Regions from separate parts of the Thermoanaerobacter sp. RKWS2 genome, predicted to be linked through region 2. Evidence: a T-box and tRNA genes for the amino acid it is inferred to sense, from the RefSeq annotation. Region 2 holds a T-box; the other holds one or more tRNA genes.

Region 1 (16,127 bases), 430 kb from region 2:
GATAGTATAAAATTGGTAGGGGATTTGATAAAAACTGGTGATTTAGTGATTTTAGTTGTGCCTATTGATAAAGCAGCTCCAAAGGGGAGGCTTATACTTCCCCAGCAACAAACTATAAGGGACATTCTTGACACTGGCGGTATAGCACTAGTAGTAAAAGATACAGAATTGGACAAAGCATTAAAAAGCATAAATAATAAGCCTTCTTTAGTTATTACAGATTCACAAGTTTTTAATAAGGTTGGTGCTATTGTTCCTCCTGACATACCTCTCACTTCATTTTCAATACTTTTTGCCCGATATAAAGGAGATTTAGAGGAGCTTGTAAAAGGGGTAAGAGTTATCGAAAAATTAAAGGAGGGCGATAAAGTTTTAATTGCAGAAGGGTGTACCCACCACAGACAAGAAGATGATATAGGAACAGTTAAAATACCTCGTTGGCTAAGACAAAAAACAGGAAAGAATTTGCAATTTAGCTGGTCTAGTGGTATGACATTTCCTGCGGATTTGGAATCTTACAGTTTAATTGTTCATTGTGGAGCTTGTATGCTAAATAGAAGAGAGATGCTTTATAGGATTTCTTACGCTAAAGAGAAAAAAATACCTATCGTAAATTATGGAATTTTAATTGCTTATGTCAATGGGCTTCTTCCAAGGGCTATTGAAATATTTAAAGAGGCAAAAAGGATATATGAGGAAGAGTAGAAAAAAATTAGAATGGGAAAAACATTATACTTTATACACTTTTTTATATTGAAACACTAAGACATAAAGTGTATACGAAAGGGCGATTATTCCACTTACTATAAAAGTTATGTGGGAGCCAAACTTTTGAGATAATGTACCAGCATACAATGAGCCTATAGGAGTTACTCCACCAAAAACCAAAGAATAAACACTCATTACTCTTCCTCTGAATTCATCTGCAGAGTTAATTTGTATAGTAGTGTTTGCGGAGGAACTAAAAGTTATCATAGACCACCCTGCTAAAGCTAAAAGTAAAGCTGTTAATAGATAATTACTCTGTATTCCTATGAGGATTTGAAAAATTCCAAGACCTATGCCACCGCCAAACAAATAAACGGGTTTTACTCCTCTTCTGCTTATTGAAGCCAGTACCAATGCTCCAATTAGTGCTCCTGTTCCCATTGCTGACATAAGCATACCATAACCAGTAGCTTCTCTGTGAAGTACATCTTTAGTAAAAACGGGAACTAATACATTGAAATTCATTGAGAAAGTGCTTAAAATTGCAATCATGAGTATCGTGGTGAGTATAATTGGAGTATTTTTGATGTATATTAACCCGTCCTTTAAGTCATCAAAAATCTTTGCTTTGACATCATTAGTTTTTGGCGTTTTTCCTTCTACGGTAATTAATATGAGTCCTATTATTACAGCAATAAAGCTTGCAGAATTTAAATAAAAACATACAGCATATCCTAATTTGCCAATTAATATTCCTGCAATTGCTGGTCCTACTATTCTTGCTGCGTTAAACACTGCAGAGTTTAAAGCAATGGCATTCATTAAATCTTTTTTGCCCACTAAGTCAATGATGAAAGATTGCCTTGCTGGCATATCTATTGTATTCAAAAAGCCATTAAACAAAGCCAAAGCCAAGATTTCCCAATAATTTATTATCTTTAAAGCAGTCAAAGTGGCCAAGATAAAGGCAGAAATTGCAAAACTTGACTGTGTAAATAAAATTAGTTTTCTCTTTGGGAATCTATCTATTACAACGCCTGCGAATAGAGAAAAAAGCATCACAGGTAAAAACTGAACAGCACTTACTAGCCCCAATAAAAAAGACGAATTTGTCAGTTTAAGAACTAGCCAACCTTGGCCTATATTTTGCATCCATGTGCCTATAAGGGAAATCATTTGTCCAAACCAGAAGAGCCTAAAATTTCTGTGTTTAAGAGCAGGAAAAGAATATTCTAATTTTTCCACTGTATTCATTTATTTTTCTCCTTGCTATTAATTTTCATATAACAGCTCTATTGATTGATTAAAATATTTTTTAGCTTCTTCTGGATTATTTAGGGCAATATACAGATTTCCCAATCCTTTATAGGCTTCGGACAAGTCCTTTTTAAGGCCAAGGGTTTTGAGTATTTCTACAGATTTTAAAAGTTCTTTTTCACTTAATTCGAACTGGCCTTGTTTTAAATGTAAATTTCCTAATATTGTATAAATTCTACCCATTTCTTCTTCTTCTCCTAGTTTTGTTACGATTTCTAAAGATTGATTTAAATATTCTAATGCTTTGGGATAATCTTCTTTTAAATAGTAAATTCTTCCGATTTCTGTGAGATTGTATGCCATTCCTCTTTCATTTCCTAAATCTTTATACATCGAATAGCTCTTTACAAAATATTTTTCTGCAATATCATACTTTTTTAAATCTGTATATACAAAACCTAAATAATTGTATTCATTAGCAATATCTTCTTTTAAGTTTAGGGTTTTACTTATCAGAATAGCACGCCTTATATATTTTAAAGCATCCTTATATTGTTTAAGCTCGTGATTTACAAGTCCTAGTCCATTATTTGACAAAGCAATAAAATCTACTGCTTTAATTTGAGTAGAATATTCAAGGCATTTCATATAATAATCTCTTGCTTTAATAAATTCTCCCATTTTACTGTATAAATTTGCTATACTATAAAGTATGCGGGATTTCAACTGTGTGTGCTTTAAAGAGTATTTTTCAAAACCATCTAAAGCTTTTAAATAATTTTCCAATGATGATTGAAATTTTTGCAGATTGCCCAAACACAATCCTTTCATGTAATGCATTTCTACTATAATTTCAGTCAATGAGCTTTTTTCAAAATATGGAGATATTTTATCTAAAATTTCAAGAACTTTTGTATAGTCTTTGATAGCAAAATAAGATTTGGCTAGGTAAAAATTTATCAAATTTGTTGAATACTCATCTATTGCATTGTCTAAAATATCGATGTATAATTTAATAGCTTCCTCATAATTTTTGTTATCAAAAGCTTTTTGAGCAGTTAAGAACTTTTCTAAAATATTTTTGTATTTTGCAAGTTCTTTTTTTAATTCTTCTTTTTCGACATAATCCTCATCTAAAAAATACACAACTGGCTTATTTAACTTTTGAGCTATGAAATTTAAAGCTTTCAAGGAAGGGCTTATCTTACCTTTTTCTATAAGACTTATATAGCCCTTTGAAAATTCATCCCCTGATAAATCTCCTTGTTTTAAGAATTGCCTTTTTCTTTCTTCCCTGATTCTTTTGCCTAATTCTACCATATCCATGTAATACCACTCCTTAATGCAGATGCTAAAATATATTATAATTTAATTTGGCAACTTTTTCAACAGATTTGTACAGAGTAAATTTAATTATATAAAAATTATGATAAGTGATATAATATTATTTGTACATTTTAATGTTAGAGGTGGTTTTTGTGAATAAACTATTTATTGTAGGATTGGGACCGGGCTCACCAGATACTATTACAGTAGGAGTATTGGAAAAGATGAAAAGAGCTGATAAAGTCTTTTTGAGGACCGAAAAACATCCTATTGTTTCATATCTTAAAGAGCAAGAAATTATTTTTGAAACTTTTGATAAAATATACGAAAAAAGTATGACTTTTGAGGAAGTTTATGAAGATATTGCTCGGGAAATAATAGATATAGCAAGAAAATATCGAAATGTGGTATATGCTGTGCCGGGACATCCCCATGTTGCAGAAAAATCAGTAGAGTACATATTAAACTTTTGCAAAGACTGTGCCGATATATCAGTAGAAGTTATACCAGCTGTTTCTTTTATTGATGCAATTATAAGCGATTTAAAAATTGACCCTATTTATGGGTTGAAAATAATCGACGCTTTATCTTTAGATACTCAAAAGCCGGATAAAAGATGCCATAATATAGTAGTGCAAATATATGATAAATTTGTCGCCTCAGAAGCGAAATTAAAGCTGTCAGAAATATATGGCGATAATTATCTTGTAACTTTAATAAAAAATGCAGGAATTAATGGTAGACAAGTGATAGAAACGATGCCACTTTATATGATTGATAGAATTGATTGGATCGATTATCTTACTTCGCTATATATTCCTCCTGTTCAAAAAATTTTTCAAGAAAAGTATGACATATATGACCTTTTAGAGATAATGAGAATTTTAAGAAGTGAAAAGGGATGTCCATGGGATAAAGAGCAGACTCATCAAAGCCTTGAAAAATATTTGGTGGAAGAGAGTTATGAGTTAATTGATGCGATTGAGAAAGAATCTGAGGATAAGATGGCAGAAGAGTTAGGAGATGTGCTTTTACAAGTTGTATTCCATTCACAAATTGCAAAGGAGAGGGGAACATTCAATTTTTGCGATGTAGTAGATGGCATATGCAAAAAGATGATTTGGAGGCATCCTCACGTTTTTGGGACAGAAGAATTAAAAACTTCTAAAGCCGTATTAGAAAAATGGGATGAGTTGAAAAAAGAGGAGAAGAATTTAAATTCTTATACGGAAGTTTTAAAAGATGTGCCAAAGCATATGCCTGCTCTTATCAGAAGTTATAAGGTCCAGGAAAAAGCAGCAAAGGTGGGTTTTGATTGGGAGAGGGTTGAGGATGCAATTTCTAAAGTTTATGAGGAGTTAGAAGAATTAAAGGAGGTGTATAAAGGGAAAGATAAAGAAAAGATTATTGAGGAAGTTGGAGATTTAATTTTTGCAGTGGTAAATGTAGCTAGATTTTTAGATGTAGAACCAGAAAGCGCAACTCACAACACAGTGGAAAAATTTATAAAGCGATTTGAATACATAGAAAAAACTGCAGCAAAAAATGGACAAAAATTGGATGAAATGACATTAGATGACATGGATAAGCTATGGAATGAAGCAAAGATGAATAAATTTGATAAAAAAAATGAAAAATAAGCGTATATTAGCAGGATTTTTCGATTTTGTGAAGAATAAATAAGAGTAAAACATATTTAAAACTAAGGAGGTATTGTTGTGAATAAGGCAGATCTTGTTGCGAAAATTGCAGAAAAAAGTGAGTTAACAAAAAAGGATGCTGAAAAGGCATTGAATGCTTTCATCGAGGCAGTAGAAGAAGCATTGAAAAACGGTGACAAAGTTCAATTAGTAGGATTTGGTACATTTGAAGTAAGAGAAAGAGCAGAAAGAAAAGGAAGAAATCCTCAGACAAGAGAAGAAATAACAATTCCTGCTTCAAAAGCTCCTATCTTCAAAGCAGGAAAAGCGTTGAAGGATTTAGTAAATTCTTAAGAAAATCAGGTCTTTATGACCTGATTTTCTTACGTGCGCCCGGCATGGGCGATAACTAGGCGGTGAAAGTCCGCTGTGGGCTTGGTAGTGGGAACCACTAGCCAAGAGCAAGGGTGTCCATCGTGAGGTGGAATCTGAAGGAAGCTTAAGGCAAAATCTCGGTCTGATGAACAAGAACCAGATAAGAGGCTGAATTGGGATGGATGAGTTTGCGTAACAAAACGAAGTCCAACACTACCCGAATCCCATACAGTAAATCTGGCAGATATATGAGATGAAAGTTATCGTTCTTACCCGGGGAGGTCTCAAGGATAAGTCATGGGAGTAAAATCTGAAGTGACAACCCATGCAGTGATGTATGGCTGAACCTTGAGAAGTCAGCAGAGGTCATAGTACTTATCTAGACATGAATAGATAAGGAAGGACCGAACGTTAGGAGGTTTTGGAAATCTTATGGACTCGAAAGATATGCAGAGACTGCAGACAACTCAACAAAGAGGCTATCCGTTGAATAGAGAAATGGAATTTCAAAAGACAACGGAAGTGCATAGTATATCATCGGCGTCGGAAGATGGAAGAAACGAGGTACAAAGATATACCGGCAAGATGCTTGAAATGATAGTAGAACGAGGGAACATGGAAGCAGCATACAAGCGCGTTGTTGCAAATAAAGGAAGCCATGGAGTCGATGGGATGGAAGTAGATGAACTTCTACCGTATCTCAAAGAAAACTGGGCAACCATAAAACAACAACTGCTGGAGGGGAAATACAAACCACAACCAGTGCGAAGAGTAGAAATACCAAAACCTGATGGAGGGAAAAGACTACTAGGAATACCTACAGTACTAGACAGACTAATACAACAAGCAATAGCCCAAATACTAAATAGAGTCTACAACCATACATTTTCTGATAGCAGTTATGGATTCAGACCAGGACGCAGTGCAAAAGACGCAATAAAAGCCGCAGAAGCATACATAAATGAAGGATACACATGGGTTGTAGATATGGACTTAGAAAAGTTCTTTGACAGAGTAAACCACGACATAATAATGTCCAAACTAGAAAAGCGGATAGGGGACAAAAGAGTACTAAAGTTAATACGAAGATACCTAGAATCAGGAGTAATGATAAACGGAATCAAAGTATCAACAGAAGAAGGGACACCCCAAGGAGGGCCATTAAGTCCCCTATTAGCAAACATAATGTTGGACGAACTAGACAAAGAACTTGAGAAACGAGGGCATAAATTCTGCCGATATGCAGATGACTGCAACATATATGTAAAAAGCAGGTCTGCAGGAAACAGAGTAATGAAGAGCATAAAGAAATTCATAGAAAGCAAATTAAAACTAAAAGTCAATGAAGCAAAAAGTGCTGTAGATAGACCATGGAGAAGAAAATTTCTTGGATTTTCATTCTACACAAAAGAAAACGAAGTAAGAATAAGAATCCATGAAAAATCCATCAAAAGGTTTAAGGGAAAAGTAAGAGAAATAACCAATCGGAACAAGGGAATAAGCATGGAAAACAGAATAAAAAGACTAAATCAAATAACAACAGGATGGGTCAACTATTTTGGATTAGCAGACGCGAAAAGCATAATGAAAACCCTTGACGAATGGATAAGGCGAAGACTAAGGGCATGTATATGGAAACAATGGAAGAAGATAAAAACGAAGCATGATAACTTAGTAAAACTAGGAGTAGAAGAACAAAAAGCCTGGGAATACGCCAATACAAGGAAAGGCTACTGGAGAATATCCAATAGCCCAATCCTAAATAAGACTCTTACAAATAAATACTTTGAAAGCATAGGTTATAAGAGTTTATCCCAAAGATATCTAATTGTACACAATTCCTAATGAACCGCCGTATACCGAACGGTACGTACGGTGGTGTGAGAGGACGCTGAATAAAATAATTATTCAGCTCCTACTCGATTTTTGCATGGGGGTGTAAAAAGCACATGAGAGTTGATAAGTTTTTGAAAGTTTCAAGGCTTATCAAAAGGCGTACGATTGCAAAAGAGGCCTGTGACAAAGGATTAGTTTTTATAAATGGCAAGCAGGCAAAAGCTAGTGACGAAGTAAAAGAACATGATATAATAGAGATAAGCTTTGGAAATAAAATTGTCAAAATAGAGGTTATAGGTGTAAAGGAACATGCTTTAAAAGACGAGGCTTACAAAATGTATAAATTGATAGAAGAATGAATGATTTGTGAAAATCCCTCAAATACTATAAATAAAAGTATAGGAGGGATTTTAATTGTATAGGAACATACTGAAATTAATTGCGGTGTTAGTAGCTTTGTTATTTGCCATGACTTCCTGCAAGCCGCCCGCCAAAAAACCTGAACCAATAAAAAAGCCACGAATGGAACTACCTAAAATACCTGCCAAAATAAATGCAGGAGAGAAGAAAGAGCCTATTCTTAAAGTTTATGTTGTGCAAACGGGCAAAATAGAAAAAATGCCTCTAGAAAAGTATGTTGAAGGAACGGTGGCAGGAGAAATAAAGAATGACTGGCCAATTGAGGCTTTAAAAGCACAAGCGATTTTAGCAAGGACATATGTTTTAAATTTTGTAAGCACTAAAAAGTCTAAATATCCAGGAGCTGATATATCAACAGATTTTGAAGAGGCTCAAGCTTGGAACCCTTCAAATATAAATTCTAAAATAAAAGAAGCAGTAAAAGATACAAGAGGTGTAGTTGCTGTCTATGACGGAAAATTTATAAATGCATGGTTTCACTCTCATGCAGCAGGACAAACTGCTTTAGCTAAAGAAGGCCTTAATTATAAAAAGGCGGAACCTCCTTACATTGTAAGTGTAAAGTCAAATGATAGTCCTGATGCACCGGCTAATGTAAAGCATTGGACAGCTACTTTTACAAAAAGTGAAGTGATTAATGCGTTAAAGAAAATGGGGCTTGGAATAAATGACTTTAAAACTGTCAAAATAGGAACAAAAGGAGCTTCAGGCAGGACGATAAACCTTCTTTTCGATAAGATTCCTGTAAATGCTCCCGATTTTAGAATGGCAATTGGAAGTGAAAAACTAAAATCTACCATGATAGATGAGGTTTCCTATGATGGAAGTAAATTAGTGATAAAAGGAAGAGGGTTTGGGCATGGTGTAGGAATGTCTCAATGGGGAGCTTATCAAATGGCTAAAGAGGGGAAAAAGGCGAAAGACATACTAAACTATTACTTTAAAAGCATAAATATAGTCAAGATTTGGGATTGAAGTCCTCCTATTGGAGGATTTTTTTGTTCTAAAAAAGTACAAGATTCATAGATAATAATAGTCAATTAAAAAGAGGGGAGGTTTAAAATGGAAGATAAAAGGAACTTTTTAAGAGCGGGGAAACCTCATAATATTACAATTGAAAATAGAGAAAAAATCAGTATTTCTGGGGTAACAAATGTTGTAAGCTTTGACGAAGAAACCGTAATATTGGAGACGGATTTGGGAATTTTGACAATAAGAGGTCAAGGGCTTCACATTAATAAATTGAACCTTGATGACGGACAAGTGTCAATTGATGGAGAAATAGTAAATTTAAATTACAGTGACAAAAGTGGCCTTATAGGAAAATCAGGGGGATTCATAAGTAGAATGTTTAGATAAGTCGCATGTTGCGGCTTATTTTGTTTTATATACTCGATTTTAAAAAGTTTAATTGCTATAATAAATTTGGATATTTTTGCGCAAAGGAAGTAGAGAGGTGTGAAACAAATGAGTGAGGAGAGAAAAAATTGGTTTAGAAACATGACTACAAAAGAAAAAGTGGAATATATATGGGACTATTATAAAGTTCATATTATCACAGGCATATTGGTGATTTATCTATTAGGCGCTTTTACAAGCAGTGTCTTAAATAGAAAAGAATATGTATTGAATATTGCCTTCGTGGGGAAATTTATGGACTTTGATAGGTTAAATGAATTTAGCAAAGAGGTTACTAAAGAATTGATTGGCGATCCTTCAGGCAAAAAACAAGCTTCTATTGATTTTTATGGGCTTGTAAAAAATCCAAATGGCAATTTTACTCTTGACCCTGCCTCAACTCAAAAATTAATGGCCAGAATGGGAGCGCAAGATATAGATGTCATTATTTTAGATAAAAATAATTTTGATATATTGGCAAGTCAAGGTGCTTTTTTGCGATTGGATGAGATAAAGGAGTTAAATTTATCAGGGTTAAATGTGGCAAAAGTAGAGGAACCCTCTAATGAGGTAAAACCAGGTGCTTACGGAATATACGTTGGATGGAATAATAAATATTTAAAAAATTTGGGATATGACTATAATGATAAAATTGTTACAATTATTGCGAATGGACAGCACAAAGATTTGGCTATAAAATTTGTAAAATGGCTTTTGAATATAAAATAAAGGGGGAGAAATTTAATTGAAGAAAGTCTTTTTAGTAGATTTTGACGGTACTGTTACTAAAGTAGATACTGTTGATTTGATGGTGAATAAGTTTGCAAAGGATGGTTGGCAGTATTATGAGGAATTATGGGAAAAGGGGGAAATGTCTACTGAAGAATGCGCAATTGAGACATTAAAGCTTATGGAAATGAACGAGAAAAAACTTTTGGATTTGCTTTACACTATTGAGATAGATGATTATTTCTTGGAGTTTTTAAATTTTTGCAAAGTAAAGAATTATGAAGTTGTAATAGTGAGTGATGGATATGACTTTAATATAAAGGCCATTATGGACAAGTATGGGTTTAATGTAGAGTTTTATAGCAATAAGCTTTGGTTTGATAAGGGAGAAATAAAAGTGGATTTTCCATATAAGAGCAAGGATTGCAACAAATGTGGTATGTGTAAGCTGGAAGTATTGAATAGATACAAAAATGAGGGGTATTATGTAGTATATATAGGAGATGGATATTCAGATATTTGTGTTGTGAAATATGCTGATGAGGTTTTTGCAAAGGGTGTTTTAGAAAAATATTGCAAAGAAAATGATATTCCATATATTTCTTTTAAAAATTTTGGCGATATAATAGAAAAGTTAAAGCGATAAACTTATTGGGAGTTTATCGCTTTAATAATAGGTGGCAATACTTGTTTTTTTCTTGATATGACATATGGAAGGTAAAAACTGTTATTTTTTATTTGTACGTTGAAGGCTCTTTCCAACAATTCTTTATTATTTCCTACAAAAAGTATTTCAGATCCTTCGTTTATTATGTCTGTAAGCATAAGTAGTAAAATATCATAACCTTTATCTTTTTTTACTTTTTCCATAAAATTTATTAGGTCTTGTTTTAATTTTCCTGCATCTGTGAGAGTATTCACCTGACCTATGCCAATTTTATAATTATTTATTGTAAATTCTTTAAAATCTGTATAAAATATTTCTTCAACAGTTTTCCCTTCTAAAGAGGTACCTGCTTTGAACATTTCAGTTCCAAACTCATTTATGTCTATGTTGGCAATTTCTGCAAGTTTCTTAGCTGCTCTTACGTCTTCTGGTGTGCAAGTAGGAGATTTAAATACAAGAGTATCTGATAAAATAGCAGCGCACATTATTCCCGCTATTTTTGGTTCTGGAATTAGCCCTTTTTCTTCAAAAAGTCGATTTATAATTGTAGCAGTAGAGCCTACTGGATGGTTTCTAAATAGTATTGGCTGCTCTGTTTCTATCGTCCCAATCCTGTGATGGTCAATTATTTCTAATATTCTTGCTTGTTCTATTCCTTCTACTGCTTGAGAGAATTCATTGTGGTCTACCATTATTACATTTTTTCTTTCATAGTCTAAAATATGTCGCCTTGCAAGTAGTCCTACAACTTTTCCTTCTTCATCGACAACTGGAAAGTTGCGGTATCTATATTTTAACATTACTTCTTTTACATCATCAATATAATCGCTGACTCTAAATGTTACTAGGTCTTCTTTTTTATTACATATGATAATGGTATACTTTGGTTTAATAATTTAACAGTGTCAAAAGTATCTGGTACAACTTTTATAATTGTTACTTTGTATTGTTTAGCTAGTTCAAAAATTTTTTCTGAAATTCCGTTATTGCCAGTAATTATGAGAGCTTTTATTCCTTGTTGAATTGCAGCTTGCTGTATATCATCTCTGTCTCCAACGATTAAGATATCTCCTTTTTTTATTCTTTTTAACACATTTTCTTTGGACATTGCAGCTACTAAAATGTCGCCTTCAAGATAATCTACATATCTTAAAATTTCTTCTCCTTTCAAAGTAGCTAATATATTGTCAATAGGAATTTTATATTTAGATAATTCATGAGAAGAGGAAAGATATGCCTTTGCCAAATCTCCTACTGTTGCAATTCCTATTAATTTGTTCTCCTCATCTACTACTGCTATTGTTCTAATGTTTTTTTCCATCATAGCGTTCCATGCTTCAAACATGGAGGTGTTTTCTTTAAAAACAAGAGATTTATCAAATTTAATGTCTTGTACTTGGGTATATACATTTTCAATAAAAGTAGGCTTTTCTACTCCAAAATAGTCTAATACAAATTTTGTCTCTCGGTTTATAGGACCTAATCTAACAGGTATAGCATTTATACCTTCAGATATGCGCTTTAGATAGGCATAAGCAATAGCTGAGCAAATAGAATCGGTATCTGGATTTTTATGTCCGGAAACATATACTGTTGTCATGATGCATCGCCCCTATTTTAGTTTCATTCTTGTTGCAGTGGATAAATATAATATAACAAGAAAAGGAGGGTATGTAAATGGTAATAACCATACAAAGTCAAATTTATGCATTTTTAGTTACAGTGTATGGCGGTTTTGTGCTGGGATTTATATACGATATTTTTAAAGTGACAAGGCAAGTTTTTAGGCTTAAAAAAACTTTTTCTAATATTGCCGATATTATATTTTGGCTTTTTGGGACAATTACTATGCTTTATTTTATGTATATAAGCAATTACGTTGAAATCAGGCTTTATAGTTTTTTAGGATTTGCAATTGGAGTTATTCTTTATTATGTGTTACTAAGTTATTTCATCACCCAAGCTTTAATTGGAATTTATGAATTTACAATAAAGTTTTTAAAAAAGATGGCAGAAATTATTATATACCCTGTTAAAATAGTAGTCAATTTTTTTATTGTTCCTTATAGGTTTACAAGAAAAATTTTAACTTTGCCTGGTGCTTTTCTAAAAAATAATTTAACCTATTTTAAGATTTTTAAGAGGAAAAAATAGAGGATTTTTTAAAGAGATGTCGAATAAAAATAATAGATTAATCCGCATTGTGAAAGTAGGTGTTTTGAGTGAAAAAACTAAAGAAGATATTGTTTTTTGCCTTTATTGCATATATTGGATTTACTTTTTTTCAGCAGCAAGTTGCATTAGAGAAACTTAATAATAGGTATAGGGATTTGAAAAATAAAGAAGCTGCAGTAATGAAAGAAAATAAGTATTTAAATGAATTACTTCACCAGATAAATAGTGAAAGTTTTATTGAAAATGAGGCAAGGCAAAAATTGGGGTTGGTTAAAAAAGGAGAAATAATTTATGTAGATATTTCAAAAACTAAGACACAAGAGACAAAAAAGTGATTTCGAAAAATTTATCTTGAAATATTTTGTATTTTAATATATAATGAACTCATTAATAAAATTTTTAGAGGGAGGATCTTTATTTATATGCCATTTGAGGTTGGAGATGTTGTTGAGGGCACTGTGTTAAACATCACAGACTTTGGAGCATTTATTCAGCTACCAGAGGGAAAAACTGGGTTGGTGCATATTTCGGAAGTTGCTAATACCTATGTAAAAGACATTAGGGAGCATTTGAAGGAGCATGATAAAGTAAAAGTAAAAATATTGTCCATGGATGCTAATGGAAGAATAAGTTTGTCAATCAAAAAGGCTTTGCCTAAAAAAAATAATAATAATAAAGAAAGAGATCCAAAGGATTTTGTATGGCAGAGCAATAGGAATTATAATACTAATAGTTCTTTTGAAGAGAGATTGCTTAAGTTTTTAAAGGATTCAGACGAAAGACAGCAACAGCTGCGAAAGAATTTTGATTCCAAGAGAAGAAACACAGGCTACAGAAGAAGCAATGGATATTAACTTCGGGTTATGCCCGAAGATTTTTCATAAAGGGTTTTTACCTGTGATAGTTGGGGGTTATTATGAGAATTTGTGCGATTGATATAGGGACAAATTCAATACGCCAACTTATATGTGACATAGATAATGAAAATATAAACAAGATACAAAAAGACGTTGAAATAACTCGATTAGGGGAAGGAATTTCTAAAACGGGGAAGTTAAATAATAATGCGATACAGAGAAGCATTGAAGTGATTGAACGCTTTGTGAAATTGGCCCAAGAAAAAGGCGCAGAAGTTATATATGCTTTTGCAACATCTGCGATGAGGGATGCTAAAAATAAAGATGCTTTTTTTGAGCAAATTGGAAAACTTGGGCTAGAGGTAGAAATTATAGATGGAGAAACAGAGAGCTTGTTTGGATACATCGGAGCGGTGATGGGAGTTAATAAGGAAGATGCTCTGGTGTTAGATATAGGAGGAGGAAGTACTGAATTAGCGTACAAAGGTAGAGAATTTGTAAAAAAAAGTTTTGATATAGGGGCTGTGAGGCTTACTGAAAAATTTATTAAAAATGATCCTCCTACAACTGAGGAATATGATGAAATTAGGTTACACATAATAGATGCAGTGGTAAATTCCATTGATAAGTACAAAGAGGTTGAAAATGTTATCGGCATAGGAGGAACGATAACAACTCTTGCCGCAGTTTCTCAGCAATTAGAAATTTATTCTCAAGAAAAAGTCCATGGCTATCAGTTAAAAAAGGAAGAAATTAAAAGGATTTTAGATAAATTTATGTCTGTTACATTGGAAGAACGAAAAAAAATTTTTGGATTGCAGCCCCAAAGGGCTGATATAATAATTGCGGGAACTGCTATATTACTGACTATATTAGAAATGCTGAGTTTCAAAGAAATAACGGTTAGTGAGTGGGATAATTTAGAAGGAGCAGTCCTCTATAAATTTGGGGAATTTAAGCTATAGAAATGGAATTTTCATTTGAAGTTGCAAAAGTGGATAAAAAACTATTGACTTAAAGATATAGATATAATATAATAAATACTGTCTCAAGGAGATGAAGCCGGAGTGGCGGAACTGGCAGACGCACAGGACTTAAAATCCTGCGGGCCCTAAAAGCCCGTACCGGTTCGAGTCCGGTCTCCGGCACCAATGGCGCGGGTGGAGCAGTCCGGTAGCTCGTCGGGCTCATAACCCGGAGGTCGTAGGTTCAAATCCTACCCCCGCAACCAAAAATATGGCGGCGTAGCTCAGTTGGCCAGAGCATGCGGTTCATACCCGCAGTGTCGGTGGTTCAAATCCACTCGCCGCTACCAGCAAAGAACGGAAATCGTCACCTATCCAGAAGTAAAATTCACACTTTATTTCATCTGGGGTGACGATTATTTTTTTTATGTAGTTTTTAAGCACTTCTTTAATTTCATGAGGATCCTTCGATGAATTAATTATTTCCCTATCCTTTTCAAAGATTTTCAAAATCATTTCTGGTGTAATAAAGCTTGTTTCTTTTTTATTTTCCAGCTCTTTAATTCTGTAAGCGAGTTCATTTCTCATTGCTTCTAATTCATTCATTTTTTCCTTCATAATCGGCTGGAACATGCCCTGAGCAATGGCTTCTACTATGTTTTTCATCTGCTCTTCAACCTCCTTATAACGCTTTTTTAAAAAAGTAATTTCTTCTGCTTTCTCTCTATTTAACTTTTGATTTTCTTCATTTAAAAGCCTAGCTAGTATTGGTGCTACTTTCGGGTCGAGTATTCTTTTATTCAGCTCTTCTATGACAAAAGCTTCTACTTTTTCTTTATTTATATCTCTATTTGTGCACTGCTTAGTTCTATCTTTTCTGCTACACCTGTAAGTCACATACTTGCCCCTGCTTAAGCACCCTACCATTTTAGAGCCGCATAAACCACAGTAAACAAGACCTGACAAAAGATAAACCCTTTTTGCAGAATTAGCCCCTCTTGTTATTTTTCTTTCTTCCATTTTCTCCTGCACTTTTTTAAATAAGTCTTCATCAATGATTGCAGGTATAGCATTCTCTATAACGATTACGTCTTCTTTTACTATTCTATGATTTTTCTTTGTGCCTTTGTTGAATATATATTTGCCAGTATATTTTTCATTTTTTAAAATTTCATGAATGCTGTTTTTGCTGAACGGATTCCCCTTCTTAGTTCTGTAACCTCTTAAGTTTAATTCATCAATTATCTGCCTATATCCATACCCTTGGGCATACAACTCAAAAATTAATCTTACTGCCTCAGCCTCTTTCTCATTTATTACATATTCTCCATTTACAATATCATATCCTAAAGGTGGTATACCTCCATTAAATTTGGCCTGAAAAGCATTTTCTTTCAATCCCTTCATAACCTCCCTCGCAAGGTTTTTGGAGTAGTACTCAGCCATTCCTTCAAGTACCGACTCAAGAATTATAGACTCGGGACTATCGTCAAGCTGTTCTAATACCGATATTAATCTTACACCATTCTTTTTCAACTGTCTTCTGTAAAAGGCACTGTCATATCTGTTGCGTGCAAACCTGTCCAATTTATGTACAATAACAGCATTGAAAAGACCTAATGAGCTGTCTTTTATCATCTGCAGAAATGCCGGTCTATCATCAGTTGTAGCGCTCTTTGCTTCATCAGTGTATATTTTTACTAGCTGTATACTATTCTTTTCGCAGTACTCTTTTATAGCCCTTAATTGGGCCTCAATGCTCTCTTCTCGCTGA
Region 2 (16,127 bases):
CCACCGCTAAGCTTTCTTGCTAAATTTTGTCTTTCTTCTTCTGTCATGCTACCTAAATTTACTATTACTTCTGAAACTCCTTCAAGTTTGGATACTTCTTCGATAGCATCTTTTTTAATAGTATCTTGAAGAGGGCAACCTTTCACAGTAAGGTTTATGTCAATTGTAACTTTATCCCCTTCTATTTGAATATTTCTCACCATATCAAGGTCAACTATACTTCTTCCTATTTCTGGGTCATAAACCTTTCTTAGAGCGTTTAATACTTGTTCTTGTGTAAGCAACTCTATACCTCCCATTGGTATTTTTTTGTTGACATTTATATTATAATATATAATCATTATTAATAGAATACCCTCAAAAAAATTAACCCATTCGAATAATATAATGGGGTGGTTAAGTTGGATATAAACGACAGAGTATACGTAGCTAAAAAAGACCCCTCCGAGAGAGAAAAATTAATTGAGGAATATACCCCCTTTATCATAAAGCAATTGTCTTTATTTACAAACAAATACATAGATGAAAAAAATAGTGATGAATTAAGCATAGGACTTATAGCTTTTAACGAAGCCATAGACAGCTTTGATGATACAAAAGGCTCATTCTTAAGCTTTTCAAGTTTGCTTATTAAAAGGCGACTTATAGATTTTTTACGGCAAAATCAGCAAAATACTATTCCTTTAGAACTATATATAGAAAAAAGCACTGATTATGAAGCGGAAAATAGAAAACTAGAAATGATTTCTTTTGTAAACTTGCTAAGTCTTTACAACATAACTTTAGATGATTTAGTCAAACAATCTCCCAAGCACGCAGACACAAGAAAAATAGCTACAAAAATTGCTTATACAATTTGTGAAAATAGGGGCTTACTGGAATATTTAAAAAGCAAAAAGAATCTTCCTATAAAAGATTTAGTAAATATTTTAAAAGTAAGCCGCAAGACTATAGAAAAACACAGAAAATACATAATAGCGCTAGTAATAATCATTTCTGAAGACTTGCCTCTTTTAAAACAATACATAAGCCCCGAAAGTGAGGTGTCAAAAATATGAAGGCCGTTGTAGTTCAAAAAGAAAAAAATAAAACTTATGTAATGACTGAAAAAGGGGAATTTAAGTGTTTGAAAAATTTGCAAAATGTAGATATAGGTGAAACTATCGAACTTAATGGAAACTTTTTAGCTTTAAGGCATACTGCTAAAATTTTAATAGCTGCTTCTCTTCTTCTCGCATTAATATTTACTATTATTAATTTTAAATCACCAGAAGTTTACGCCTATGTGTATATAGATATAAATCCAAGTATTGAAGTTTTAATAGATAAAAACGCCAAAATAATAAGTGCCAATCCTTTAAATGAAGATGGAAAAAAAATCTTAAAAAATCTCTCTTATAAAGGCCTTGACATTACAACGTTTATAAATCAAACAGTAAAAGAATCACAAAAACTTGGCTTTTTGAAAGAAGAAGATACCATAGTAATAACTACCGTTAATATAAAAAATTCACATGTTATAAATGAAGATATACAAAAAGCCATCAATGACATAAAAAAAACAAATGCTAAAATTCAAATAGAAACTTTGAAATCCAATGAAGTACAAAGAGAAGAGGCTAAAAAAGAAAAAACATCACCTGGCAGGCTTATCCTCTGGGAAAAAGCTAAAAATGAAGGAATAAACATACCAAAAGATAAATTAAATAGTCCCGAATTTTTTAAAGAACTAAAACAAGCTTATACAAAAATAAAAGAAAAACAGGATGAAAAAAAGATGAATACTACCTCTCAAGATTCTAAAGATAAAGGTATTCCTAAAGTTAAAATTACCACTGATAAACCTGCTAAAATAAATACAAAAGACCTTTATAAAGAAGAACCTACTCAAACTATAAAAAATGTAAAAAAAGAAGAAGCAAAAAATCAAAACAAATCAACTAAAAAAGATGAGAATATTGATAATAAACCTACACAGAAAGATAGCGGAGCCACAGAAAATACAGAATCAAAAAAAGCAACACCAATAATGTTTTTGATCAAAAAGAAGAAAATAAAGTAAAAACCAATTCTGATAATAAAGAATTGAATAATTCTGATAAAAGTCTTGATAAAAGCTTTGATAAAAATCCTTACAAAAATGTAAAAGAAATTGAAAACTACCCCCAAAAAGAAGACAAAAATACCGAAAAATATAATGAAAAAATGAGTGAGGTGAAAGATTAAATGCTAAAAAAATCGCGTTTTTTTATTTCAGTAGTTTTAATCTTTTTACTATTGTTTTCCACGACAGTATATGCAAAACCGCAGCCAAAATACTCTTTTGACGACATTCAACAATTCACATGGGCAGTAAAAGCAATTGAAAAAATGTATGCAAAAGGTTTTATAAAAGGAGTTGGAGATAAAAAATTTAACCCTTCAAAGCCTGTTACTCATTTAGAGGCATTAGTAATGATTTTACGGGCGATGGGTTATGAAGAACAAGCTAATAAAATAACTGACCTTCCCAAAGAGTATAAAGGGCCAAAACTTAGTTGGGAAAAAGGCTTTATTACACTTGCATATCAAAAGGGCATATTAACTTACGACGAGTTAAAAAAGTTTAATCCCAATGAAAAGGCAAAAAGATACGAAATAGTAAAATATTTAGTTCGCGCTTTAGGCTTGGAAAACCAAGCTCAGCAAAATATGAATAAAGTTTTGAACTACAAAGACTGGGATAAGATCCCTAAAGATGCTATAGGTTATATGTACGTAGCTGTAGAAAAGAACCTCATCAAAGGAGATGGAGAAAAGCTCAAGCCAAACGATCCAGTCAGAAGAGTAGAAATGGCTGTTTTATTGGAAAGGCTTGACGAAAAGGTACAAAATAACCTCAATGGCCGTGATGTCGTTGCTACTGTTTATGCTATAGATAACAATATTATAACTGTAAAAGTCAATGGTGGACTAAAGACTTTTAATGTATTAAAAAATGTGCCAGTTTACAACGAAAATGAGTATGTCGGAATAGATTATCTAAAGGCCGGCTATCAAATAAGATTAATATTAGATTCCAAAAATAATATAATATTTGTGGAAGTGTTAAATAATAAAAGTGAGGAAGTGATTCCTATAGAACTTAAAGATGTTAAAAATCCTCCTGAAAAAGTATCATCAGCTGTGGAAGCTATTAAAAATAAGCCTGCTGTTAAACTAGTAGAAGAAAATGGAATATATTATGTAATCGCAACTCGCGGTATGATGCGAACAGGTGGATATATCGTAAATATACAAAAGGCTCAAATAATAAAAACGTCAAAAGATACCATATTAGAAGTTGAAGTAAAATATATAGACCCTTCTCCCGATGCAATTGTGACACAAGTTATAACTTATCCATATGACATAAAAAGTTTTACTTACGATGGTAAAATTACACAAATAAGTGTTAAAACAGATAAAAATATAAATGTTTCTGTTGATATTGATTTAGCCTCAGATGTTAAGTAAAATCCCTCATTGGAGGGATTTTACTTTTGAAAACAATTACTAAAATAAGCATAAAATTTTTGTGAAAAAAGCTAATTGATAAAAGTCCACAAATCATATACGATAAAGTTAAATCCATAAAAGGGGGAATTATCCGTGAAAGAAATAAAAGTAAAATTAACTACAATTGAAAGTGTCAAAAATTTTGTAGAAAAAACTTCAAAATATCCTTTTGACATAGACGTGACTTCTGGTCGCTATGTAATAGACGCAAAATCAATAATGGGCCTTTTTAGCCTTAATTTAGAAAATGTCCTTACAGTAATACCTCACACAACTGATGAAGAAAGCTTGAAAAAATTAGAAGAAGATTTAAAAGAATTCATAGTATAATAGTATAAAAATAAAAGCGTAGAGACTACGCTTTTATTTTTATATCAAAGGCGGTGGAGTTGGTTCTATAGGCACAGCAATTTGTCCTGTCTTTGCATCAATATGCAAAATCCAATATCCCTCATCCCTCGCGCCTCTTAAATTTTCTTTAACTGGCTTCCAAACTACAAACCCTGTCATACCACCAAAAGGCTGGTCTGCAAGAGTAAAAAATCCTGGCATTCCATACACAATGTATTTTAATTCACCCTTCTCATCATTTACAAATCCCACAAGATAATGGTCAAAGCTTCTCTCCCTGTAACCCGTTTTAACTTTCCACCACCTATAACCTTCAAAATTTTTTTCAAAAGGCTGAACTTCCTCCAAAAAACTCACTATATTGTTAACATACTCTCTTAAATATTTTATATATCCTTCCTCTACTTCCTCCTCAAACTTAAAAGAAGTTTTCTGTTGTTGAGTATCAGAAGAATGCATCAATGGCTTAGGAGTTTCTTCAGGGGCAGAAATATAAAAATTGGTTTCAAATTGAGTCTCTTCCGAAACATTTTGTAAAGTTTCATCTTTTTTAGTAAATTCATTTTTAATATTTTCATCTTCCGCACTTTCATAGTCTTGGGGTATCGCAGTTTCAGTTTCCTCCTGCTTAATTTCCCTATCATTCTTATCACTCTTCTCTGTTAATGTTTCTTCTTGTTTTACCTTTAACAGATATTTTTTATAAGCAGCCTTCCAGTTTGTAGTTTTCTTGTTTATAACAGATGCCAAAGGTACTAAAGTTTTTATGCCATCATGGGCTTCTATAAATGCTACAGAAAATTCCTCCCAACTAATTCCCGAATCTTTTACATTCTCTACATTAAAAGTCCATTCTCCTCCACCGCGTCCTTTATCATCTACTTTTATTGCTCCAAAATCTACAACAGTAACTTCTCCCTCGCCTTTTAGCAATTTCACATTATAGGAATACGTGGGATTAAGATTTTGCAAAGCCGCTGTTATTCTTCCTCTGCTTCCTCTAAACTCCACTTTTAAATAACCTGTCACTTCTTTTCCTTCAATAGAACATCCCTTGTCTTCTTGATTAAAGACAATATAAAACCTTTTATATATATTTATTGGCATTTATTCTTCCCCCTCATTTATCTTAAATATAACTTTGCAATATATATTATGAAAAGAGGGGGATTATTATTACTGCTTTGTCAAATCATAAATAACATTTGCCAAAGCAGCAAACTCCTCTATACTAAGAGTTTCTCCTCTCCTTTGAGGTGATAAGTTTGAAAGAGTAAAAGCTTTATCTATAATTTCTTTTGGAAGTCCTAAAGTTTTTAAAGCATTGGACAATACTTTTCTCCTTTGTCCAAAAGCAGCTTTTACCACGTTAGAAAATAACCTTTCATCTTTTACCCCAACTAAAGATTTATCAAGTATCTCTAATTTAACCAGAGAAGAATCTACCTTAGGTGGAGGAACAAAAACACTTGGTGGTAGATTAAAAAGTATCTTAGGCTTTGCTTTAAAATTTATAAAAACTGTAAGTATCCCATAGTCCTTAGTACCCGGCAGAGCACAAATTCTTTCAGCAACTTCTTTTTGCACTAGCACAGTTATCTCTTTTACAAATTTACACTCTAAAAGCATCATTATTATAGGAGAAGTTATGTAATAAGGAAGATTAGCAACTACTTTAAAAGGCTTCCCTTCAAAATATTCATTAGCTATTTTATTTAAATCCACCTTCATTATATCTTCATTTATGATAATCACATTGTTATAAATGTTAAGTTTTTCTTTTGTTGCTTCATAAAGCTCTCTGTCAATTTCAAAAGAAATTACCTTTTTAACCATTTTAGCTAGTTCTTCTGTCAAAGTCCCTAATCCTGTTCCAATTTCTAGTACAAAATCTTCAGAAGCAACTCCCGAAGCAGTCACAATTTTTGCTAAAATATTTTTGTCAAATATGAAATTTTGTCCCCATTTTTTCTTTACATTAACCCCTTTTACTTTCATAGCTCCACCTCAAAAAATAAGACAGGGAAACCCTGTCTATTTTAAAATATAAACTTTCACGTATCTTCTTCCCCATTTAATTGTTTCCTCAAGAGTCGGGAAAAAAACATCAATTTTATCCCCTTTAATAGCTCCACCTGTATCTGCAGCAATTCCAAATCCATATCCTTCTACGTAAAGTCGTGTGCCCAAAGGTATAACCCTTGGATCTACAGCTATTACTCCCCTTGTAGCTTTCGTACCAGTAGCAGTTATCCCATAATTGGGATCTCCTGGTTTTTTACCGGTATCTGTTACGCTATTAGTATAAGCAGTAGCAACCATAGTTCTAATTTCCCTATACCTAAAAGTCTCTCCTCTTGAAGTAGTAAAAACTCCTAGTGTTCCAACATGCACAATTTGGTTTATCGGATTTTTTATTATCTTTTCCTCTATTATATTTTTTGCTACCTCTTTGCCGTTTTCATAAGTAACTTTCATCACAATTTGTTTTTTCCCAACTTCTCCTTGTTGAACTACTCTTACTTGTCCTCTTTCCATATTGTCATTCTTTACTGTCTCTGTTTGATATGGTATATCTACTTCTTGAGTAACAATTTTTTCTGTTACTTTTGTAACGTCGATGTACATGTACCTAAACACAGGCGTATCTAAACTCATATTTACTTTGTCTTGTGGTCCTAAAGTTATACTATTTTGTTGAAATACTTCTTTTACATTAGATGCAGCAGTGTAAATATCTTTTGCTTTTCCACCCACACAGATAGTGATAGGAACTGCTCTTTTGATAGTCACCTTCATGCCATTTTTTAAACCAGTGTCTAAAGAAGGCGTTACTACATCTTCTTTTCTTAGCTTAATTCCTTTCTCTTCTAACAAATCCTTAACTGTTGATTTAAATGTTGTAACAACCATTTTTTTATCTTCATCCTGAAGGGTTATTTCCTTTTTTAAGCTTGCGTATGTTATAGCTCCGACAATCAATAGGAATACTGCAGCCAACGTTAGAAGAGCAACTGGTTTTTTAACTATTTCACCAAGTCGCTTTCTAAACTTGTCTGTATCCATCCCATAACCTCCTGTTAAAAATTTAATTTAGGGGAGTCGTAAGTAATTTTAATCCAATTAAATTGATTTGTCAAATTTTTATACACAATTTTTCATTTATGGGGAAACCAAACTCAATGATATTATACGCATTTTTTTGACTTTTGATACCTCCCCTCAAAACAGGAGGTTTGTTTTTTAAAACTTTTATTTGAGAGGGATGTTAAAAAGTTTTATAGCATTTTCAGCAGTAATCCTACAAACCTCCTCATAAGGCATCTCTCTTAATTCTGCAATTTTTTTCGCTACAAATTTCACATACACCGGTGTATTCCTTTTTCCTCTATAAGGCTCAGGAGTAAGATAAGGGCTATCTGTCTCAATTAAAAGTTTTTCAATAGGAACAGCTTTTGCTACTTCTTTAGGTTTTTTTGCATTTTTAAATGTCACAGGCCCCCCTAAAGAAATGTAAAAATTCATTTCAATTACTTGAAAAGCCATTTCAACACTTCCCGAATAACTGTGAAAAACCCCTCTTAAATCTTTTGTCCATTCCTGTTTTAATATATCTAGTATATCTCCATGAGCATCCCTATCGTGTATTATTATTGGAAGATTTAGCTTTTTCGCAAGCCTTATTTGTTTTATAAAAATCTCTTTTTGAAACTCTTTGGGAGGGTCGTCGTAATAATAATCTAACCCTATTTCTCCTATTGCTACAACCTTTTCCTGTAAAGCTAATCTCTCTATTTCTTCCACTTTGTCAAATTCCCTTTGTGCATCATGGGGATGAATTCCAACAGAAGCATATATAAAGTCATAGTTATGAGCTAGCTCAATAGACTGTTTAGAAGTTAAGAGGTTAGACCCCACATTTATTAAAAATGTGAGGTCTTTTTTACATTCTTCAATAACTTTTTCTCTATCTCTATCGTATTTCTCATCTTCAAGATGAGCGTGAGAATCTACCAACAATTTTATCACTCCTTAGCTTATCTTTGCCCCACTTTCTATATCCCTGTCCACTGTAAGAAGGGACATTTTTCCTTCGGTAGATGCTGCTAAAAGCATTCCTTGAGACTCAATACCCTTTAGTTTCTTTGGCTCCAGATTATATACAATAATTATTTTCTTTCCTATAAGCTCTTCAGGAGTGTAATAACGAGCAATTCCTCCTACAATTTGCCTTGTCTCCTCTCCCACTTTAAGCTTCATCTTTATAAGCTTGTCAGAGCCTTCCACTTTTTCGGCTTCCAAAATCTCTGCAACCCTAAGCTGAATTTTTGCAAAATCCTCAATAGTGATATAATCTATCTTTTTCTCTTCCTCCTCTGCTTTTTCTTCTATAGCACTCAGCTCCTTATTTACATCTATTCTCGGGAAAATAATTTCTCCTCTTTTTACTTTTGTACCTTCTTTTAACAAGCCAAACTTTAAGCTCTCCCAAGTCGTCAAATCTTTTTCTATTCCTAATTGTTCAAACATTTTTTGCGGGGTATTTGGCATAAAAGGAGATATAAGTATTGCAATAAATCTCAAAGCTTCCGCTAAATTATACAAAACAGTACCCAATCTTTCCTTTTTGCTTTCATCTTTCGCTAAAATCCAAGGCATTGTTTCATCAATGTACTTATTAGCTCGTCTTACTAATTTCCATATTTCAATTAAAGCGTTGGAAAACTGAAGTTTATCCATGTACTCTTCAACAGTTTTAGGTAGATTCTGTGCAGTATTTATAAGGTCATCATCTACTTCTTCTTTTTGTGAAGGCTTTGGCAGAATGCCCTCAAAGTATTTTTCAATCATTGTAACAGTCCTACTCAGCAAGTTTCCAAGGTCATTAGCAAGGTCTGAATTTATTCTGTTTATCAAAGCTTCATTAGAAAACACTCCATCCGCCCCAAAAGGCACTTCTCTCAAAAGAAAATATCTTACAGCATCCACGCCATATTTCCTAACCAGCTCTTTAGGGTCTACTACATTGCCTTTAGATTTTGACATCTTGCCTCCTTCCAGTATAAGCCAACCGTGTCCAAACACTTTTTTAGGAAGGGGCAAGTCAAGAGCCATAAGCATTGCTGGCCATATTATTGTGTGAAACCTCATTATCTCTTTTCCAACCAAATGAACATCTGCTGGCCAGTATTTTTTAAAGTCGTCGTCATGGTCTGTAGAATATCCTAAAGCAGTTATGTAATTTGACAAAGCATCTATCCAAACATAAATCACATGTCTTGGGTCAAAAGGTACCTTTATACCCCAGTCAAACGAACTCCTTGAGACAAACAAATCCTCCAAACCTGATTTTATAAAGTTTATCATCTCATTGCGCCTTGACTCAGGCTGTATAAAATCAGGATGTTCATCATAATATTGTAACAGCCTATCCCCATATTTAGACAATTTAAAAAAATACCCTTCTTCTTTTACCCTTTCTACTGGTCTACCACAGTCTGGGCATTTCCCATCTACAAGCTGGCTTTCTGTCCAGAAAGATTCACAAGGAGTACAGTACCATCCCTCATATTCGCTTTTGTATATATCTCCTTTTTCATACAATTTCGTGAATATTTTTTGTACTATTTCCTCATGATATTTATCGGTTGTGCGAATAAATTGGTCATTACTTATATCCATTGTCTTCCATAAATCTTTTATCCATTCAACTATCCCGTCTACATATTCTTTAGGAGACATCCCTTTTTCTCTTGCTATTCTTTGAATTTTTTGCCCATGTTCATCAGTACCGGTCAAAAACTTGACATCATATCCGGTAAGCCTTTTAAACCTTGCCATCGCATCTGCAGCAACTGTAGTATATGAATGACCAATATGTAATTTATCACTGGGATAATAGATAGGTGTCGTAATGTAAAAAGTCTTTTTCATATCCATCCTCCTCTTTTTTTGTAAATAAAAAACTCGCCTCCACATAAGGGGCGAGATTGTCGCGGTACCACCCTTCTTCACATGCGCCTCACGACGCATGCCTCACAGAGTGCTAACACACTCCTACCCTGTAACGGGAGTTCCCGGTAAAACCTACTAGCCTTCGGCAGTACGGCTCCGGAGCCATCTTCAAAAGCCCAAACTTTATCGGTTCGCACCTCGCCCGACTCTCTGTGAAAGTTCAAGCTTTTTACTCTTTCCTTCATCGCCTTTTACTATATCTATTTATTCTTTAATATACCCTTTATAAAAAGTATTGTCAACTACCTTTTTAGTATATTTTCTGCATTAGTATAGCTTTTACAATTACACTCGTCGCAATATATCACATTTATGAAATCAAACCTCAAAAAAATGAACAACTTTTTGATATAGAAGCCGCTTCAGATGTAAAATATTTTAAAAAAAGTAAAAACTATTCTTTTGATGTTTTAATCGAAATAGGTAAGGGTCAAAAAAATCCAAAAGAAAAAAGCAATTATACAAAAATAAAAGCTTTTTCATTTTCCTCTCTATCCCAAAAATGCTAACAATATTATATAATTGATTTTTAGTAATTGTCATCATAAATTTTTCTTATAATTTGGTTTCTTACACAAAAAAGTGTTAAAATAAATATCGAGAACATCAAAAAAATATAGAAAGGAAGGATTGCAATGCCTTTTATAACAATTGAAGGACCTGACAATTTAAGTAAGGAAACAAAAGCAAAACTTATTTCTGAACTTACAAAAGCAGCTTCACAAGTACTCAATATTCCTATAAATGCATTCTCAGTGATTATAAAAGAAAATAATCCAGACAATATAGGCGTAGGAGGAACCCCTCTCTCTGAACTACATAAAAAATAACTCTTATAAAAAAGAGATGCAGCGAAAATTTTTGCATCTCTTTTTAAATTATATTTTCTCTATTTTCATTCTTTCTTTTACAAACTCTACAGCATCTTCTTTATCTTGAATTTCTCCGTAAAATCTATTTTTCCTTATTTCATATAAAATCTGTCCTAATTTTTTCCCATCTTTTACATCAAAATTTATAATTATATCCAGCGGCGAAAGTAATGGTTTTTCTGTTTCTTTAAATTCTACATATCTTTTTAAAAGCTTGGTAATATAATCTGTAAACTTTGGTATCTCTTCCTCTTTACCTAAATTAAGCCTTGTAGCAGTAAAATCAGCCTGAGATAAAAGTAGAATCGCTATTGAATCATCCTTAAGTTCGGAAAAAAATCTAAAAAGAGATTTATTCGTTGGTCCGCCATTTACATAGTACATTAAAGGCTTCATGTGATAAAGGACAAGCTTCTTTAGCAAAGAAGACTCTTTTTTGGGCATTTTCATCCTTGATGCTATCTTTTTTACGATTTCTGCTCCTTTTGTCTCGTGGTTGTAAAAATGTACTCTATTTTCAGTATCAATGTATATGGATTCTGGTTTGCCTATATCGTGAAAAAGAGCTCCAAGTTTTATTATGTCCTTTACTTTGTTGTCAGAAGAAAGCTTTCTATCTAAATACTCCGAAACTATATCATATACGTCTTTGGGAAATCTCATAGAATTTATGATATTTTCGTATTCTTCTACGGTTTTTAGTGAATGTATCCAAGCATTCGTAAGGTGATAATAGCACTTTCCTACTTCTTTCATTTTAGCAACTTCTTCAAATATATTTTCCATAAGTTTTAAATCTTCCATCATTCTTAAATATTTGTGAGAATTCTTTTCTTTTAATATTATAAAAATTTCATTCATTATTCTCTCTGGCGCTACTTGTTTTATTAAGGCCGCTTCTTCTCTTATTTTAGCCTTTGTACCCTCATCAATATCAAATTTGTAAGTCGCAGCAAATCTTACGGCCCTCAAAGCTCTTAAAGGGTCTTCTTTAAAGGTCATCACACCAACATGCTTTATTTTCCTGTTTTTTATGTCCATCATGCCACCAAAAGGGTCAATAATATATTCAAATTCAAAATAATCCGTCAGTTTTATAGCCATAGCATTCATTGTAAAGTCTCTATGAGCTAAATCTATGTATATGTCTTCTCCTCTTAAATTAGTAAAATCCAATATTTCATCTCCTACAACAACCCTATATGTGCCTTTTTCCTCCATAAAAGGCACAAAAGTACCCCCTAATTTTTCTGCCGCTAATTTGGCGATTTTCTCTGCATCTTCCTGAACTACAAAATCATAATCTTTAGCTTCTCTATTTAAAATCCTGTCCCTTATGTATCCCCCAACAATATACAAATTATATGCTTCTTTTCCTAATTTTCTTATTAATTTTGGTATTGTTGCCACAAAAAATCATTCCTTTCCTTTTAAAAGGCAAAAACAACATTACAATATATAGTATAACAAAAGTGAAAAAGTGTACAAGTATTAAAAAAATAATCTGCTATAAAATACACAAGAAAGTATTGCGATAATATCTGCAAAAATTCCAGAGATAACAGAATGTCTCATCTTTTTTATTCCCACTGCCCCATAGTAAACAGCAAGAACATAAAAAGTGGTCTCAGTAGATCCATACATAGCAGAAGCCATTTTTCCGATTAGAGAATCAGCACCATGAGTTTTTATAATCTCAGTCGCAATCCCCAAAGCACCGCTTCCCGAAAGAGGCCTTATTAAAGCAAGAGGCACAAGCTCCTGTGGCATGCCTATTTTATTTGTAAAAGGCATTAAAAATTCCCCCAATAAGTCAAGGGCGCCTGACGCTCTTAATACACCTATTGCCACAAGCATTGCTACAAGAGCTGGAAAAATTTTTATAACTACAGAAATTCCTTCTTTTGCCCCATCGACGAACACTTCATACACTTTGACATTTTTTATGATTCCATAAAAAGGAATAAGAAGAACAAGTATAGGAATAATCCATTCAGATATAATTTTCATCATTATTTTCACTCCTTAAATATAGGCATTTTTTCAAGGTATTTATTCAAAATAAGGCCAGCTACAAGTGCAGTGCTAGTTGAAAGTACGCTGACAATCACAAAATCCGCAGGATTTTTAGCTCCCAAAGAAGCCCTTATTCCAATCATTACTGCAGGTATAAGCTGTATTGAAGCTGTATTTATCACTAAAAAACGGCCCATTGCATTTGAAGCACTGTCTTTTTTATTAAGCTCTTGAAGGTATTCCATAGCCTTAATCCCAAAAGGTGTTGCTGCATTACCTAATCCCAACATATTAGCTGATATATTCATTATCATCGCTGAAATAGCTGGGTGGTCTTTTGGCACATCAGGAAAAAGCCTTATAATTGTAGGTTTTAGCAATTTTGCGATAATATCTGTAAGGCCTGACTTATCTGCAATTTTCATTATTCCAAGCCATAAAGACATTACACCAACTAACCCTATCGAAATAGCAACAGCAGTCTGTGCTGAATCAATTATAGCTTTGGATACTTCTGCCATTCTGCCATTTATTATTCCTACTAAAACTCCTATCGCTATCATAAAAAACCATATGTAATTTATCATGGTATAGCCCTCCCAAATTACCAAAAAAACTTCGTTTATGCTTTTCTTCTTATGTAATAAAATTTATGTTATTTACCTTAAAAAATTCCAAAAAAGGTGTTGACTTATTTTTCAAAACTTGGTATTATTATAAGTGAAGTTTAGTTGTCGAATTTTGTAACTCAGGAGGGGAGAAAAATGTTGAAATCCACAGGTATTGTAAGAAAAGTAGACGAATTGGGAAGGGTAGTAATACCAATCGAGCTCAGGAGGACACTTAACATAGCAGAGAGAGATGCTCTTGAAATCTATGTTGATGGGGAACAAATAGTCCTCAAAAAGTATGAGCCTGCTTGCATTTTCTGCGGCAACGCTGAGAATGTAATAAACTACAAAGGCAAAAATATATGTAAAAATTGCCTTGAAGAGTTAAAGAAATCTGTAGACTAATAGCAGGATAAATAATAGGAGGGTGTGTCCTCCTATTATTTATCCTCTTCTTTTTTTCTTTCCGGTTCTACATGGATTATCACATGGGAATCAGGGAATTTATCAGTTATTTGTTTTGAAACCTTATGGGACAATTCATGGGCATCTACTATGTTGTAATTTCTGTCCACTCTCAAATGAACGTCTATTTCTCTTCGAGGCCCCGATTTTCTCGTTCTCAATTTGTGAAAACTTGTAATTTCAGAATTTGATTTTATTATATTCTCTATTTCTTTAACTTCCTCTTCTGGAAGACTAGTGTCTGTCAAATCTTTTAAAGCTTCCTTTGTCAACTCAATTGATGCTTTTATAATAAGCAATGCAACAAAAATAGCTATGATTGGATCCAAAATATCCAATTTAGTGACTTTTATGGCAACAAGTCCTAGTGTAACTCCCAAAGACGTAAATACATCAGTTAAAAGGTGCATTGCATCTGCTTTTAAGGCAATAGAATTTTCTTCTTTAGATACTTTAAACAAAAAATATGATACTACTCCATTTACAAAAGATGCAAAAATCATGACAATAATGCCCATTCCTAAATTTTCTACATAAGTACCAGTAATTATTCTTCGCACTGCCTCATATATGATAAGTATAGCTGCAAAAAAAATTAAAATAGCTTCCACAAAGCCAGAAACGTTCTCATATTTGCTGTGTCCAAAAGGGTGGTCCTCATCTGCGGGTTTTACTGCTACTCGTATGGAGAAAAAGGCAATTAGACTAGCAATTAAATCAATTGAAGAATGTATGGCTTCAGAAATTACCCCTACTGAATGCATTAGTATTCCCGCCAACAATTTTATAGCTATCAATACACTGTTAGAAACCACAGATAGCAAAGCTGCGTTTTGTTTATTCATAACATCCTCCATATTCTCAATTGAAATTTCACTGTTGATATATATTATAGTTTATTGGTGAAAAATATGCAAATATTTTTAATTTGGGATATTGAAAATCAAATTCAATTGATAATAACTATTATTTCCAACTTCTTTACTTTTTTCCTATAGTAAGTTTATACACTTGACTTTTGGGTATTCCCAATTCCTTAGCAACTTTTTTAATAACCTCTTTTTTATCCATTCCCTCTGCAAGGTATTTTTGAATTAATATCTCTGGTTTTTCTTCAACTTGTTGTTTTTGTGCTCCTTCAATAATTAGTACAATTTCACCTTTTATTTCATCCCCCAGTTTCGTTAAAACCTCATCTATTGTCCCTCTTATAAATTCTTCATGAATTTTAGTAAGTTCTCTTGCTATGACAATCTTTCTTTCAGCTACATAAGATTTCAATTCGTGGAGAGTTTCTTTTAAACGATGAGGTGCCTCATAAAGTATGACAGTTCTCTCTTCTTTTGAAATACGGTTTAGCCTTTCTTCTCTTTCTTTATTTTTTGTCGGCAAAAAACCTTCAAAAACAAAGGAAGAAGTATTTAATCCTGAAGCAACTAAAGCAGTAATTGCAGCAGTTGGACCAGGCAATGACACAACTTTTATGTCTTCTTCTATGCAAAGTTTCACAAGGTCTTCCCCAGGGTCTGAGATTGCAGGTGTACCTGCATCTGTAACTAAGGCAATTGACTTCCCTTTTTTTAATTCCTCTATAAGTTTTACCCCTTTTGTCCTTTTGTTATGTTCATGGTAACTGGTAAGAGGTTTTTTTATGTCAAAATGATTTAAAAGTTTAAGAGTTTGCCTCGTATCTTCGGCAGCTATAATATCAACTTCTTTTAAAGTTTTTAAAACTCTTAAAGTTATATCTTCTAAATTACCAATAGGAGTGGGACATAAATATAATACCCCATAATTTTCCATCTTTATTCCTCCTCTAATTGCATTTTAGAGTATATTTCTATAATTTCTTTTGTATACTCCCCACTTTTTTCATACACATAAAGGGGAGCCAATATGTTTAAACCTGGCTGAGAACCTTTTTTTGATTCTATTAGCAAAAGATTGGGTTTACTATCTACATAAGGATGCACAAATCTCAATTTTTTAGGTTCTAAATTGTATTTTCTCAAAAAATACAAAATGTCAACTAATCTTTCTGTTCTATGAATCATAAAAAATTTTCCTCCAAATTTTAAAAGTTTCGAAGCAGCCTTTATAAATTCCTCAAGTCCTCCATATATTTCGTATCTCGCGATATTTTCTGACTTTTGTTTTTTATCAAATCCCGTTTTTACTGGCATATAGGGAGGATTTGAAGTCACTATATCAAATTTTTCATATCCTAATATCTTTTCTAATCCTCTTACATCGCCTTTTA

The links. A T-box is a leader RNA that pairs with one kind of tRNA and senses whether it is charged. The one in region 2 lies ahead of metG (methionine--tRNA ligase), so its partner is inferred to be a tRNA-Met.
Region 1: it has a tRNA-Met gene. The T-box ahead of metG (methionine--tRNA ligase) is inferred to sense a tRNA for this amino acid. The anticodon was not compared.

Annotation. Positions count from the first base shown of each region.
Region 1 covers NZ_CP110888.1:2,510,732-2,526,858, reverse strand. The annotation lists partial or broken gene hydF ([FeFe] hydrogenase H-cluster maturation GTPase HydF) at 1-705, shown strand, start outside; gene OEI98_RS13415 (MFS transporter) at 730-1,962, opposite strand; gene OEI98_RS13410 (helix-turn-helix domain-containing protein) at 1,981-3,291, opposite strand; gene mazG (nucleoside triphosphate pyrophosphohydrolase) at 3,444-4,931, shown strand; gene OEI98_RS13400 (HU family DNA-binding protein) at 5,010-5,285, shown strand; gene ltrA (group II intron reverse transcriptase/maturase) at 5,739-7,151, shown strand; gene OEI98_RS13390 (RNA-binding S4 domain-containing protein) at 7,256-7,501, shown strand; gene OEI98_RS13385 (SpoIID/LytB domain-containing protein) at 7,557-8,537, shown strand; gene yabP (sporulation protein YabP) at 8,625-8,921, shown strand; gene OEI98_RS13375 (extracellular solute-binding protein) at 9,030-9,689, shown strand; gene OEI98_RS13370 (MtnX-like HAD-IB family phosphatase) at 9,706-10,335, shown strand; partial or broken gene OEI98_RS15180 (putative manganese-dependent inorganic diphosphatase) at 10,338-11,956, opposite strand; gene yabQ (spore cortex biosynthesis protein YabQ) at 12,034-12,510, shown strand; gene OEI98_RS13350 (FtsB family cell division protein) at 12,579-12,866, shown strand; gene OEI98_RS13345 (S1 domain-containing RNA-binding protein) at 12,954-13,385, shown strand; gene OEI98_RS13340 (Ppx/GppA phosphatase family protein) at 13,448-14,353, shown strand; tRNA gene OEI98_RS13335 (tRNA-Leu) at 14,450-14,539, shown strand; tRNA gene OEI98_RS13330 (tRNA-Met) at 14,544-14,619, shown strand; tRNA gene OEI98_RS13325 (tRNA-Met) at 14,627-14,703, shown strand; gene OEI98_RS13320 (recombinase family protein) at 14,660-16,127, opposite strand, start outside.
Region 2 covers NZ_CP110888.1:117,015-133,141, reverse strand. The annotation lists gene OEI98_RS00690 (Mrp/NBP35 family ATP-binding protein) at 1-341, opposite strand, end outside; gene sigI (RNA polymerase sigma factor SigI) at 402-1,058, shown strand; partial or broken gene OEI98_RS00680 (anti-sigma factor domain-containing protein) at 1,055-2,226, shown strand; gene OEI98_RS00670 (S-layer homology domain-containing protein) at 2,227-3,495, shown strand; gene OEI98_RS00665 (HPr family phosphocarrier protein) at 3,631-3,867, shown strand; gene OEI98_RS00660 (hypothetical protein) at 3,907-4,995, opposite strand; gene rsmA (16S rRNA (adenine(1518)-N(6)/adenine(1519)-N(6))-dimethyltransferase RsmA) at 5,065-5,886, opposite strand; gene OEI98_RS00650 (ubiquitin-like domain-containing protein) at 5,923-6,954, opposite strand; gene OEI98_RS00645 (TatD family hydrolase) at 7,141-7,908, opposite strand; gene metG (methionine--tRNA ligase) at 7,921-9,822, opposite strand; T-box leader at 9,866-10,097, opposite strand; gene dmpI (4-oxalocrotonate tautomerase DmpI) at 10,539-10,733, shown strand; gene OEI98_RS00630 (CCA tRNA nucleotidyltransferase) at 10,782-12,185, opposite strand; gene OEI98_RS00625 (spore maturation protein) at 12,267-12,788, opposite strand; gene OEI98_RS00620 (nucleoside recognition domain-containing protein) at 12,794-13,378, opposite strand; gene OEI98_RS00615 (AbrB/MazE/SpoVT family DNA-binding domain-containing protein) at 13,556-13,807, shown strand; gene OEI98_RS00610 (cation diffusion facilitator family transporter) at 13,843-14,712, opposite strand; gene rsmI (16S rRNA (cytidine(1402)-2'-O)-methyltransferase) at 14,849-15,670, opposite strand; gene OEI98_RS00600 (tRNA1(Val) (adenine(37)-N6)-methyltransferase) at 15,673-16,127, opposite strand, start outside.